DNA from 2 places in the Variovorax durovernensis genome. Region 1 is predicted to be linked to the other one. Evidence: riboswitches for the same ligand, from Rfam matches in the RefSeq annotation. Region 1 holds a riboswitch; the other holds the start of a gene.
The links. A riboswitch is a leader RNA that binds a small molecule or an ion and turns the genes downstream of it on or off. The one in region 1 is predicted to bind S-adenosylhomocysteine.
Positions count from the first base shown of each region.

Region 2: another riboswitch for S-adenosylhomocysteine. It lies ahead of ahcY (adenosylhomocysteinase); the one in region 1 lies ahead of metH (methionine synthase).

Region 1 is NZ_CDRNCW010000001.1:285,526-292,618, forward strand. It holds gene ACWV14_RS01340 (lipase secretion chaperone) at 1-795, opposite strand, end outside; gene ACWV14_RS01345 (esterase/lipase family protein) at 806-1,762, opposite strand; S-adenosyl-L-homocysteine riboswitch at 1,951-2,026, shown strand; gene metH (methionine synthase) at 2,106-4,820, shown strand; gene ACWV14_RS01355 (ArnT family glycosyltransferase) at 4,875-6,707, shown strand; gene ACWV14_RS01360 (glycosyltransferase) at 6,704-7,093, shown strand, end outside.
Region 2 is NZ_CDRNCW010000001.1:1,060,002-1,067,094, forward strand. It holds gene ACWV14_RS04910 (hypothetical protein) at 1-2,082, opposite strand, end outside; S-adenosyl-L-homocysteine riboswitch at 2,275-2,344, shown strand; gene ahcY (adenosylhomocysteinase) at 2,412-3,851, shown strand; gene ACWV14_RS04920 (TlyA family RNA methyltransferase) at 3,862-4,638, shown strand; gene metF (methylenetetrahydrofolate reductase [NAD(P)H]) at 4,649-5,473, shown strand; gene ACWV14_RS04930 (septal ring lytic transglycosylase RlpA family protein) at 5,566-6,180, shown strand; gene ACWV14_RS04935 (23S rRNA (adenine(2030)-N(6))-methyltransferase RlmJ) at 6,191-7,093, opposite strand, start outside.

The DNA.
Region 1 (7,093 bases):
AAGCCGCGAATTCCAGTCCTGGTTTTCCTGGTCGAGCGCCGCGAGGTTGCGGGCCACTTCGTAGCCGTAGGCCTCGCTGCGCGCGGCAAAGCGCTCCTGCGGGCTCGCGCCTCGCGCCTCGAGCGCGGCGGTCTGCTGCATCACGTCGGCATGGGCGACGGCTTCCCGGCGCACTTCGCGCTGTTCCGGCGACAGCCATGCCTGCTCGCTTTGCTTCAAGGCAGCGTTGCGCTGCTCGGGCGTCAGGGCAGCGTTGGCGAGCAATTCCAGCTTGTCGGCCATGAAGTTGTCCTGGCGGATCTGGTCGCCGAACAGGCCTTCGATTTCCTCTGGCGCGAAATAGCGCCGGCGCATCGCCTCGCGCGCCTGCAGGGCGCGGCGCAGTTGCGCGGGGTCGCCGGGCGCGGGCGGCGGCATCGACGTCAGGGCCTCCTGCATGTCGACATAGCGTTCGAGCAGTCCGAGCGCGCGCACGCGCCAGTCCTCGCGCAGGTACTTGGCCAGCAGGGCGGGGGCCTTGGCCATGAAGGCGGCCTTGTTGTCGGCCTGCGCCTCGGACAGCACCTGGTCGAAGATGGAGATGAGCGAGCTGTTCAGCAGGGCGTCGGGCACGGCGGCTGCTGTTGCAGTCTGTGCCGGCCGTGGCTCGGGGCTGGCCGTGGCGGTGGTCGCCACGGCAGGCCCGCGTTCGGCGGCGATGGGGCCGTCTTCGTCGGGGAGGCTCGCGAGCCAGCCGCCGCCTACCGCGAGCAGAACCGCGCCGCCCGCCGCCCAGGGCACCCACCGCTTTCCCACGGCCGGCGCCTCAGAGGCCCGCGCTCTTCAGCCGCGCGGCCTGGTCCTTGAAGAGCTCCGGCACCTTCTTCTCGTAGTACGGGAACTGGCTGCCATAGGTGTTGCCCAGCACCTGGTTGACCTCGTCGAGGTGGTTCTGGCGGTAGTCGCCCAGGTGGGTGCCGAGCCGCGTGGTGCAGGTGGCGAGCAGGCCGTCGTTGTCCTCGCCGAAGAAGGCGAGGGTGCCCAGCGCCGACAGCGGCGCGTCGCTCGGGTCGAACAGGCTGAAGCCGGTCGACACGCCCGACCACGAGTAGTAGCGCACGCCGTTCACCACCGCCGCGCCGCTCTTCACGCTGCACGACGAGCCCTGCGCGGGCCGTCCCTGCGGGAACTTGGCGTCGAAGGCCGCGCCGCCTGCCGTGGTCAGCGAGGCCAGCGCGTTCAGCGGGACTTCCGGCAGCTGGCTCGGGTCCTTGCCCGAGAGGAAGCCGATCACGCTGGTCAGCAGCCCCACGGCCTTGACGACCACGCCTTGCGCTATGCCGCCCTCGGGCAGCCTGGCGAGCAGGTCGGCCACCTTGGAGCCGCCATTCGCGCCGCCCACCGAGGTGACCGACGCCACCATGTCGGGCGCCACCGCCGCCACATAGCGCACCGTGGGCGCGCCTTGGGAATGCCCGATCAGGTTGAACTTGAGCGTCGGGTTCTTTTCCAGCGCGCGGATGGTCTTGAGCTCCTGCAGCAGCTGCTCGCCGCGGATCTCCGAGGTGTTGGTGCCCGACACCTGCGCTACATACACCCGCGCGCCGGCGCCGGCCAGCTTGTCGGGAATGCCGTAGAAGTAGTCGACGCCCAGCAGGTTGTCGAAGCCCAGCAGGCCGTGGACCAGCACGATGGGGTATCTGGTCTTCGCCTCGTCGGAGGCCGCCCGGGCCGTCACCAGCGTCGAGCCGGCGCTGGCGGCCGCACGGGCCAAGGGGGTCATCGCCATCGTCGCCGCGGCAAGCCCGCAGCAAAGAACCACATTCCACTTCATCGCCATCCGGCACTCCCTTGCGTCGGTTGAAAAAAACGAACGTTCGTTCGGAAACGGTGGCCGCATTCTGTGGATGCGGGCGGGAATGGAAACTGGGGTTTTCCCCGTGGCGGGTTGAATCGCCCTAAAATGCTCGCCTTCCCAAGGAGCGTTGCAGCGGCGGGCCACAGCGGCCCGCCGTCAGGCTTGGGGCGACAACGACGCTCGCCTGTTCGACTCTTCCGCAGGTGAGGCCATGTCCCAGATTTCCGCTCCAGCTACCCCCGATTCCGCCCCCCTGGCACCCCCGCCCATGAAGCTGTCCGGCCTCGAGCCGGTCGCCATCGGCGAAGGCACGCTGTTCGTCAACATCGGCGAGCGCACCAACGTCACCGGCTCCAAGGCCTTCGCGCGGATGATCCTCAACGGCCAGTTCGAAGAAGCATTGGCCGTGGCGCGCCAGCAGGTCGAGAACGGCGCGCAGGTGATCGACATCAACATGGACGAGGCCATGCTCGACAGCAAGGCAGCCATGGTCCGCTTCCTGAACCTCATTGCCAGCGAACCCGACATCGCGCGCGTGCCGGTGATGGTCGACAGCTCGAAGTGGGAAGTCATCGAGGCCGGCCTGCGCTGCATCCAGGGCAAGGGCATCGTCAACTCCATCTCCATGAAGGAGGGCGTCGACAAGTTCAAGCACGAGGCCAAGCTGGTCAAGCGCTACGGCGCCGCCGCAGTGGTCATGGCCTTCGACGAGAAGGGCCAGGCCGACACCTACGCGCGCAAGATCGAGATCTGCGAGCGCGCCTACCGCATCCTGGTCGACGAGGTGGGCTTCCCGCCCGAGGACATCATCTTCGACCCGAACATCTTTGCCATTGCCACCGGCATCGAGGAACACGACAACTACGCGGTCGACTTCATCAACGCCGTGCGCTGGATCAAGCAGAACCTGCCGGGCGCCAAGGTGTCGGGCGGCGTGAGCAACGTGAGCTTCAGCTTCCGCGGCAACGACCCGGTGCGCGAGGCGATCCACACCGTGTTCCTGTACCACGCAATCAAGGCCGGCATGGACATGGGGATCGTCAACGCCGGCATGGTGGGCGTGTACGACGACCTGGAGCCGACCCTGCGCGAGCGCGTGGAAGACGTGGTGCTCAACCGCCGCCCCGACGCCGGCGAGCGCCTCGTCGAGGTGGCCGAAACCGCCAAGAGCGGCGCCAAGGACGACAGCAAGAAGCTCGAATGGCGCGGCACGCCCGAGAACCCGGTGCACGTCAACCAGCGCCTGTCGCACGCGATGGTGCACGGCATCACCGACTTCATCGTCGAAGACACCGAAGAGGCCTACCAGCAGATCCTTGCGAAGGGCGGCCGCCCGCTGCACGTGATCGAAGGCCCGCTGATGGACGGCATGAACATCGTGGGCGACCTGTTCGGCCAGGGCAAGATGTTCCTGCCGCAGGTGGTGAAGTCGGCGCGCGTCATGAAGTCGGCCGTGGCCCACCTCATTCCCTACATCGAGGAAGAAAAGCGCCAGGACGAGGCCGCGGGCCGCGACGTGCGCACCAAGGGCAAGATCATCATCGCCACCGTGAAGGGCGACGTGCACGACATCGGCAAGAACATCGTCACCGTCGTGCTCCAGTGCAACAACTTCGAAGTGGTGAACATGGGCGTGATGGTCCCGTGCCACGAAATTCTCGCCAAGGCGAAGGTCGAGGGCGCGGACATCGTGGGCCTGTCGGGCCTGATCACGCCGAGCCTCGAAGAAATGCAGTACGTGGCCGGCGAGATGCAGAAGGACGACCACTTCCGCATCAAGAAGATTCCGCTGCTCATCGGCGGCGCCACCACCAGCCGCGTGCACACGGCGGTGAAGATCGCGCCGCACTACGAAGGCCCGGTGGTCTACGTGCCCGACGCCTCGCGCAGCGTGAGCGTGGCGCAGAGCCTGCTGAGCGACCAGGCCACCGCGTACATCGACGAGATCAACGCCGACTACGAGAAGGTGCGCCACCAGCACGCCAACAAGAAGCAAGTGCCACTGTGGCCGCTGGCCAAGGTGCGCGCCAACAAGACGCCGATCGACTGGTCGAACTACACGCCGCCTTGCCCCAAGTTCATCGGCCGGCGCGTGTTCAGGAACTTCGACCTGACCGAGCTTGCCAAGTACATCGACTGGGGCCCGTTCTTCCAGACCTGGGACCTGGCCGGCCCGTTCCCGGCCATCCTGAAGGACGAGATCGTCGGCACCGAGGCCGTGCGCGTATACGCCGACGGCCAGCGCATGCTCAAGCGCCTGATCGAAGGCCGCTGGCTCAGCGCGAGCGGCATCGTCGGCTTCTGGCCCGCCAACACGGTGAACGACGACGACATCGAGCTCTACACCGACGAGACGCGCAGCGAGGTCGCGCTCACCTGGTACGGCATGCGCCAGCAGACCGAGAAGCAGGTGATCGACGGCGTGATGCGCCCGAGCCGCTGCCTGGCCGACTTCGTCGCGCCCAAGGCGAGCGGCCTGAAGGACTACGTGGGTGTGTTCGCCGTGACGGCCGGCCTGGGCGTGGAGAAGAAGGAGAAGTACTTCATCGACGACCTCGACGACTACTCCGCCATCATGCTCAAGGCCCTGGCCGACCGGTTGGCCGAGGCCTTCGCAGAGTCGCTGCACCACCGCGCGCGCACCGACCTCTGGGGCTACGCGAGCGACGAAAGCCTGAGCAACGACGACATGATTGCCGAGAAATACCGCGGCATCCGCCCCGCGCCGGGCTACCCGGCCTGCCCCGACCACAGCGTGAAGCGCCCGATGTTCGACCTTCTGGGTTGCGCGGACATTGGAATGACCCTGACGGAAAGCCTCGCTATGATGCCCGCCGCCAGCGTGAGTGGTTTTTACTTAAGTCACCCCGATTCCACCTACTTCAACGTCGGCAAGATCGGGCATGACCAGTTGCAGGACCAGGCCGCGCGGCGCAAGGAGAGCGAGTCTGACCTGGAGCGCCTGCTGGCACCCAATCTTTGAACCCGCCGGCCGGTCCCCAGCCGACCGGCACCGGGAGTTGCTATTCAGAAATTGATATTCGCGGCCGCGCACTACGCGGCACTGGCGGTCTTCATCACCAGCAGTTGGGGTTTCGGCCGCGCATTGCTGGGCCGCCTGGCCCCGCCGCCCCGCCGGGACGCATGGCTGGAGGCCGCGATGGCCGTGGCGCTGGGCATGGGGCTTTTCATCTGCGGCTTCCAGGCCCTGGCCATCTTCGGTGCCTTCCGGCCCGGGGCCACGCTGGCACTGGTGCTGGCGGGCGTGGCGGCCGCCGCGCTCCAGCTGCCAGGCTGGCTGCGCGAGCGGCGCGCCCTGCTGCTCTCCAGCGAGACCGCGCCGCCCTGGACCCGTTACGAGCGCATCGCCGCCATCGCGCTGGCGCTGGTCGCGCTGCCCGCCCTGGTGGCGCCGCTCGCGCCGCCCTTCGCCTTCGACGAGCTGATGTACCACCTGCCCTATGCGCGGCAGGTCGCGCAGCAGGGTACGCTGGGCATCCACGACTGGCTGCGCTACCCCTGGTTCCCGTACAACTACAACCTGTTGTATGCCGCCGCGCTGCAACTGGGCGACGACGTGCTGCCGCACTTTCTCAACGCCCTGGCGGGCGCGCTGTCGGTGGTGATGCTCTTCCGCCTCGGCATGCAGCATGCCAACCGGCTCACCGCCTGCATCGGCGCGGCCATCTGGCTGGGGCTCGGCGACTACTCCAATGCGCTCATCGACATGGGCGTCGCGCTGTTCGTGCTGTCGGCCTGCGTGGCGCTGTGGTGGTGGCGCGAGTCGCAGCCCGGCAGGCCGGTGAACGGCGGCATGCGCTGGCTGGGGCTCGCGGCCTTCTTCCTTGGCGTGGCCGCCGGCTCCAAGTACCAGGCGCTGGTCTTCATGCCGCTGGTGGCACTGTTCGTCGTGCGCCAGGAGCGCAGCCCCAAGGCCTGGGGGCTCGCGCTGCTGTGCTTCCTGCTGCCGTGCATCTACTGGTACGCGCGCAACTTCGTCATGACGGGCGATCCCTTCAATCCCATCGGCGCGCGGGTGTTCGGCTTCACCGAATGGACGCCGGCCGACTACGTGCAGCAGGTGGCCGACGTGCGCGTGCACGCCGAGATGCCCAATGCGCTGATCTGGTCGTTCTTCCTCGCGCCCTTCGGCGTGCTGTGGAAGCGCTCCGCCGCCGTGCGCGCGGCGGGCTGGTTCTGCATCTACTCGGTGGCCGTGTGGGTCGTGACCTCGCGCTACCCGCGCTACCTGATGGCGTCGTTCCCGCTGCTGGCCCTGGTCTCGGCCGTCGGCTGGCAGGTGCTGTTCGGCTGGATCTCGTCGGGCCTGCGCCGCTTGTTCGGCCGCAAGGACGAGCGCGAGGCCGGTGCTGCGGTCGCGACCGGCGCCATGAGCCGCGACACCGCCCGCGCCGGCGCCCGCATGGGCGACTGGGTGGCCGTGCTGCTGCTGGCCGTGCTGGCGGCCGTGGCGGTGCGCCAGACCGCGGTCAAGGTCGGCATGATCTCCGTCACGCCCGAGACGCGCGAAGCCTTCCTGCGCAAGCACGTGCCGGGCTATGCCGCCATGGACTACCTGCGCCGCAACGCCACCGGCCGGGTCTACCAGGTCGCGCTGAACGAGGCGATCTACTACGGCCCCAACCCGATCTGGGGCGACACCCTCGGCCCTTGGCGCTACACCGACTTCGGCAAGCTGTCGGGCGGCGACCTCGCGCGCAAGCTCGCGGGGCTGGGCTTCGTCGCCGTGGTGCTGCCGGACTCCGTCGTGCCCGTGTTCAGCGCCCGGGTCGACTTCGACAAGTACTTCGCCGTGCAGTTCGAACAGGACGGCAGCCGCGTCTACCGTATCCTCCCCGTCGCACCATGACAGACGCCGACACCCACGCCCACGCCCGCCATCCCTTGCGCATTGCAGTGGTCATCCCCTGCTACAACGAAGCGCTGGCCATCGCGCAGGTGGTCGAGGGCTTTCGCGCGGCGCTGCCCGAGGCCGAAGTCCACGTCTTCGACAACAACTCCAGCGACGACACCGCCGCCGTCGCGCGCGCGGCCGGCGCCGTCGTCACGCACGTGGCTGCGCGCGGCAAGGGCAACGTGGTGCGGCGCATGTTCGCCGACGTAGAGGCCGACGTCTACGTCATGGCCGACGGCGACGCCACCTACGACGCCACCGCCGCACGCCGGCTGATCGACCGGCTGGTCGGTGGCAACCTCGACATGGTGGTCGGCAACCGCGTCGACGACGGGCAGAAC
Region 2 (7,093 bases), 770 kb from region 1:
GGCCGGGCTGCGCGCGCCGACCATCGCGAACAGCTTGCTGCTCTGGCTCGAGAAATGGAAGGTCGAGTTGGGGAACCCCGCCGCGCGCATGTTGATCGGGCCGGCGACGCCCATGGAGCCCAGCGTGGCGTTCAGCGTGCCCGCCGTGCCGTCGGGAAGCACACGGGTGCGCGCATAGCTCGATGCGTCGACGGCCGTGCTGCCCCAGCCGCCGTTGGCGGCGCCGCCGCGCGCGGTGACCGTGGGCCAGGCCGCGCGTTCGGGCAGGCCGATGCGGAACACCGACGTGGTGGGCGTCGAGGGCACGATGCCGGCGGAGAGGTAGATGTTCTCGTTGCCCACCCTTGCGATCGCGAAGCTGCCGTGGTCCGACGGATTCGCCACGTTCACGATGTTCCAGGTGTCGACGGTGGCGCCGGGCGACACCGTGTAGGTCAGCAGCGTTGCCGAGGGGCAGGTGTCGATGCGGTAGATCGTGGCGTTGTTGCACAGGTAGAGCGTGGTGCCGCTGTTGGCAACCTGGATCTGCGTGATCGACGAATCGCCGGTGGTCGCCGTCAGGTTGATGCCCAGCCGGTTGTAGACGCCGTCGAGCGCTGCCTGCGTCTTCACCAGCGCGCGCGATGCCACGAAGGGCCGCACGCCGTAGCTCGCCGGCGTGACCTGCGCAACCGCGAACGGGAACGATCCGACCACCGTGTCCGCGGCCAGCCGGAAGCGCGCCGTGTTCACCGGGCTCGTGATGCGGCTGCTGTCGAACACGAAGCTGCCGGCCTCGGCCGTGTCTTCGGCGAAGCTGCCCGAGGCGACGGTGCCGGTTTCGTCGGTCATCTCGTAGCGCTTGCTGTCGAGGTTCAGCGCCAGCGTCTGCCGCGTGCCGTTGGTGGCGTAGACCTTGTAGCGGCCGTTGCGCGCATCGGGCGCCGCGCCGGTGTCGATCAGGTTGAGCTGCAGGTAGCCCTGCGTGTTCGGGTTGCGCGCGCCGACGAGCACCGAGAGCAGGCCGTTCTGCATGGCGAAGTACTTGCTCGTGCCGCTGCCGTTGACGAGCCGGATGCCTTCGGGCTGCTGCGCAAACGTGCCGCCCACCGGCATCGTCAGGCTGCCGTAGGTGCCGTCCGTGCCGGTGGACGTGCGCACCGAGTTCGCGGTGTCGATCAGGTTGCTGCCCCAGCTGCCCGTGGTCGACGCGCCGACACCGCGGGTGGTGGGCCAGCTGGAGGACTCGGGCAGGGCGATGCGCATGAACTGCATGGCCGGCGCCAGGTTGACGCCCCCGGCGAGATAGACGTTCTGGCCGCCGATTCGCGCCATGCGGAAGTTGGCGACGTCGCTGCTGTTGGTGACGTTGGTGCCGACCCAGGTGTCGTCGGCGCCGGCCGCTACCGCATAGGTGCGCTTCGAGGCTGCCGGGCAGAGATCGATCTTGTAGATGATCGCGTCGTTGCACATCTCCAGCACCGTGCCGCTGCCCGAGAGGCGCATGGCCAGCAACGTCGAGTCCTGCGCGCCGCCGGGGCTGCGCGTCACGCTGAAGCGGTTGTAGGTGCCGTCCAGCAGCGCCGCGGTGTTGACGAAGTCGCGCGCCGCCACGAAAGGCTGCGCGGCGTAGGCCGCGGGGCTCGAGTACGCCGTCTGGAACGGGAACGCGCCGACGACCACGTCCGCCGCCACGCGAAAGCGCGCCGTGTTGGCGGCCGTGGTGATGCGGCTGCTGGCGAAGACGTAGGTGCCGGGCTCGGTGAAGTCTTCGGCGAAGGTGCCGGACTCGGCCGCGCCGAGGTTGTCCGTCATCGTGTAGCTGCCGGCGTCGAAGTCGAGCGCCAGCTGCTGCTGGGTGCCGTTGGATGCATAGACGCGGTAGGTGCCGCTGCGCGCGTCGGCGCCGGCCAGTGCGGCCTTGCTTGCCCTGGCCGCCGGCGCGGACTCGGGCGCTGCCGCCGGGGCCTGCGCCTGCTGCCCGGCATCCAGGCCCGCCAGCGGCAGGCCGCCGCCCGCGCCGCCACCACTGCTGCCTCCGCCCCCGCAGGCCGCCAGCAAGGCGGCCAGTCCACAACCCGCGAGATATCTCGTCATCCTCATGTTGAGCCCTCTTCTTTGTCTGATGGGCCCGGCAGCGAGCCGGCTGGCTACTGAACCGAACCTGAGCAAATCGTAAAAAGAGGGGGCTTTAACGTTGAGGCTGGCAAATGTCAGCCGAAGACGGCAGAAGATGGTCGAAATTGGTGCAAATCCCCGAGGTTGGCGCGGCCGCTCGCCCCGTCTACAATGCCCCGTCCCGAGGAGCGTTGCAGCGCCGCCAGGCGTGAGGCTCGGATCCACATCGCAACCACGCTCACCCGCTGTTCTCGCGGTGAGTCCTTTTCCCCGAACGCAGTGGCATCTTTCAAACCAGTTTTGTTGGAGTTCTCATGAGCGCTGTTCTCAAGCCCACCCCCGTTTCGACCGCCGACCAGGCGATCGCCGACCTGTCCCTCGCTGCCTGGGGCCGCAAGGAAATCCGCATCGCGGAAACCGAAATGCCCGGCCTGATGGCCATCCGCGAAGAGTTCTCGAAGGCGCAGCCGCTGAAGGGCGCGCGCATCACGGGCTCGCTGCACATGACCATCCAGACGGCCGTGCTGATCGAGACGCTGCAGGCCCTGGGCGCCGAAGTGCGCTGGGCCTCGTGCAACATCTTCTCGACGCAGGACCACGCCGCCGCCGCCATCGCCGAAAAGGGCACGCCGGTGTTCGCCATCAAGGGCGAGTCGCTGAAGGACTACTGGGACTACACCCACGCCATCTTCGACTTCGGCCCCAAGGGCTCGAAGGGCGAAGGCCCGAACATGATCCTGGACGACGGCGGCGACGCCACGCTGCTGATGCACCTGGGCCAGCGTGCCGAGAAGGACCAGAGCGTGCTGGCCAACCCGACCAGCGAAGAAGAGCGCATCCTGTATGCAGCCATCAAGGCCAAGCTGGCCGTCGATTCGACCTGGTACACCCGCAAGTCCGCCGAAATCATCGGCGTGACCGAGGAAACGACCACCGGCGTGCACCGCCTGAACGAAATGTCGGCCAAGGGCACGCTGCTGTTCCGCGCCATCAACGTGAACGACTCGGTCACCAAGAGCAAGTTCGACAACCTGTACGGCTGCCGCGAGTCCCTGGTGGACGGCATCAAGCGCGCGACCGACGTGATGATCGCCGGCAAGGTGGCTTGCGTGGCCGGCTACGGCGACGTGGGCAAGGGCTCGGCACAGGCGCTGCGCGCGCTGTCGGCGCAAGTGTGGGTCACCGAGATCGACCCGATCAACGCCCTGCAGGCCGCGATGGAAGGCTACAAGGTCGTGACGATGGAGTACGCAGCCGACAAGGCCGACATCTTCGTGACGACCACGGGTAACAAGGACGTGATCACGCACGACACCATGGTCAAGATGAAGGACCAGGCCATCGTCTGCAACATCGGCCACTTCGACAACGAGATCGACGTCGCTTCGATCGAGAAGTACGAGTGGGAAGAAATCAAGCCGCAGGTCGACCACATCACCTTCCCGGACGGCAAGAAGATCATCCTGCTGGCCAAGGGCCGCCTCGTGAACCTGGGCTGCGGCACGGGCCACCCGAGCTTCGTGATGTCGTCGTCGTTCGCGAACCAGACCATCGCCCAGATCGAGCTGTTCACCAAGCCCGACGCCTACGAGGCCGGCAAGGTCTACGTGCTGCCCAAGCACCTCGACGAGAAGGTCGCGCGCCTGCACCTGAAGAAGGTCGGCGCCATGCTCACCGAGCTGACCGACGCGCAGGCCGCCTACATCGGCGTGAGCAAGAACGGTCCGTACAAGCCGGACACGTACCGCTACTGATCGACAGCGCATGCGCGCCGATCAACTGTTGGTGGAGCGCGGCCTGGCCGCGTCGCGTTCGCAGGCCGTGCGGCTCATCGCCGGCGGCATGCGCTGGCGCGACGCGGGCACGAGCGACGCGTGGCGCAACGTCGCCAAGAACAAGGACGAAGTGCCCGAGTCGGCCGAGCTCGAGCTGGTCGACGCGGCCGAGGCGCGCTATGTGTCGCGCGGCGGCCTCAAGCTCGAAGGCGCGCTGGCCGCGAGCGGTGTCGATCCGGCCGGCAAGCTGTGCCTCGACGTGGGCCAGTCGACCGGCGGCTTCACGGACTGCCTGCTGCAGCGCGGCGCCACGAAAGTGGTGGGTGTCGACGTCGGCCACGGGCAGCTGCATGCGAAGCTGCGCGAGGACGAGCGCGTGGTGCCCATCGAGGGTGTCAATGCGCGCGCGCTGTCGCCCGACGACCTCGGGGAAGAAGGCGAGTCGCGCTTCGACCTGATCGTGGGCGACCTGTCGTTCATCTCGCTCACGCTGGTGCTGCCGGCGGTGGTCGAGTTCCTGGCGGACGACGGCCGCCTGCTGATGCTGGTCAAGCCGCAGTTCGAACTGCAGCCGGGCCAGGTCGGCAAGGGCGGCATCGTGCGCGACGAAGCCATGTATGCGGTGGTCGAGAAGCGCCTGCGCGACGCCTGCGAGGCCCTCGGCCTGCGCGTGCTGCAGTGGTTCGACAGCCCGATCGCCGGCGGCGACGGCAACCGCGAGTTTTTCATTCACGCCGTGCGCGCTGTTCACGCGAACGGCTCCTAAGGAGACGCAGGTGCGCCTTCCGCTGAGTTTCGAATTCTTCCCGACCAAGACGCCCGAAGGCGCGGTCAAGCTGCGCGCCGTGCGCCAGCAGCTGTATGCGCGCAAGCCGCAGTTCTGCTCGGTCACCTACGGCGCGGGCGGTTCCACGCACCAGGGCACCTTCGGTGCGGTGCAGGAGATCCTGTCCGAGGGCGTGGACGCGGCGAGCCACTTCTCGTGCATCGGCGCCACGCGCGCCACGGTGCGCGAGCAGCTCGCCGAGCTCAAGGCCATGGGCGTCAAGCGCCTGGTGGCGCTGCGCGGCGACCTGCCGAGCGGCTACGGCATCGGCGGCGAGTTCCAGTATGCGAGCGACCTGGTCGCCTTCATCCGCGAGGAGACCGGCCGCGACTTCCACATCGAGGTGGCCTGCTACCCCGAGATCCATCCGCAGGCCCGCTCGCCCGAAGCCGACCTGCAGGCCTTCGCCGCCAAGGTGAAGGCGGGCGCCGATTCGGCGATCACGCAGTACTTCTTCAGCCCCGATGCGTACTTCCGCTTCGTCGACGACGCGCGCAGGCTGGGGCTCGACACGCCCATCGTGCCGGGCATCATGCCGATCACCAGCTCGACGCAGCTCATGCGCTTCTCGGATGCCTGCGGCGCCGAGATCCCGCGCTGGATCCGCCTGCGCCTGCAGGGCTTCGGCGACGACACGGCGTCGATCAAATCGTTCGGCCTCGACGTGGTCACGGACCTGTGCGCGCGACTGGCCGAGGGCGGCGCGCCGGCGATGCACTTCTACACGATGAACCAGTCGACCGCGACGCTGGCTCTGCTGGAGCGCCTCGATTGAGAGGGCGCGCGGCCGGAGCGACGGCAGCGTCGCTGCGAGGGGCGCTGCACGCGGCCCTCGTGGCCGCGACCTGCGCCCTCGTGGGCTGCGCCATGCCGCCCGCCACCGATGCCGAAGGCGGCGGCAGCCTGAAACCCCTGCCGCAGGCGCTGGCGGTGCCGCCCGGTGCCGCGGCGCGTTCGAGCGTGCCCTCGGTGCGCTATGACCTGGCCGTGTCCGGCACGGGCGAACTGACACCGGATGACGGCGTGCCCGGCGACGACGGCCCGCGAGACATCTTCGAGCGCGGTGGCGCCTCCTGGTACGGCATCCAGTTCCACCAGCGCAAGACGGCCAGCGGCGAACGCTTCGACATGACCGCCATGACGGCCGCCCACAAGACACTGCCCTTCAACACGCGCGTGTGCGTGCGCAGCCTCGTCAACGGCAGCGAGGTGCTGGTGCGCATCAACGATCGCGGCCCCTATGCGATGGGCCGCGTGATCGACCTGAGCCGCGCCGCGGCCGACCGCATCGGCCTGACCGGCCTGGGCATCAAGCAGGTGGCGCTGACCGTGGTGGACCACGACGGCATGCGCTGCGGCGGCTTGCCGGTGGAGCCGGGCGACGCGCAGGCACCCGTGGCGTCGGCCGAGCCGCAGCAGCGTGCCAAGGTGCAGGTACCGGCACGGCGCAAGGTGATCGTGCCTCAGCGCCGTCGCAAGTAACGGGAAAGGGCTAGCCGCCCGATTCGAGCGAGAAGGTGGCGTTGCGGTCCTGCCCCAGGCGTTGCGCCAGTTGCGGCAGCGCTTCCGCGAGCAGCGGCTTCAGCGTGTAGGGCGGATTGATCAGGAACATGCCGCTGGCCGGCAGGCCCGGGCGCTGCGTTTCGCCCGATGCGGCGTCTTTCGTGATCTTGCTCGACTTGACCGTCAGCGTGGCGTGCAGCCACGACTTTCCGGCCTTGGTCGCCATCGTCTTGAGGCGGCGCGGCAGGTCGTGCGCCTCGGGGCGTGGAATGATCGGATACCAGATCGCGTAGGTGCCCGTGGCAAAGCGCTTGAGCGCCTCGGCCGCGAAGTCGAGCACGCGGCCGTAGTCGGTCTTCATTTCATAGCTCGGGTCCATCAGCACCAGCGCGCGGCGCGAGGGCGGCGGCAGGAACTTGGTGGCGCTGCCGAAACCGTCTTCGAGCAGCACCGCGATCTGGCGGCCGGCTTCGAGCTGCGCGATGTTGGCGCTCAGCGTTCGGGAGTCGGTGGGGTGCAGTTCGAACAGCTTGAGCTTGTCGTGGTCGCGCAGCAGGTGCTGGATGATGAAAGGCGAGCCCGGGTAGACGCGCGCGCCGCCCTTGGGGTTGAAGTCGTTGATCACGCCGAGGTAGCGGGCGATGGCATCTGCCAGCGGGGCTTCGGCGTCGGGTGCCGCCTTCTTTGCGGCGGACTTCGCCGCGGGGGCGGGTGCTGCTGCGGTGGTGGGCGCGGCGGACTCTTTCTTGCCGGAAAGAAGGCGCAGGATGCCTTCGGCTGCTTCGCCGCTGGTGCCGGCGTAGTCGCCGTCTAGGCGGTAGAGGCCGGCGCCGGCGTGGGTGTCGACGACTGTGAGAGCTGCGTCTTTTTCGAGCAGGTGGTCGAGCGTGGC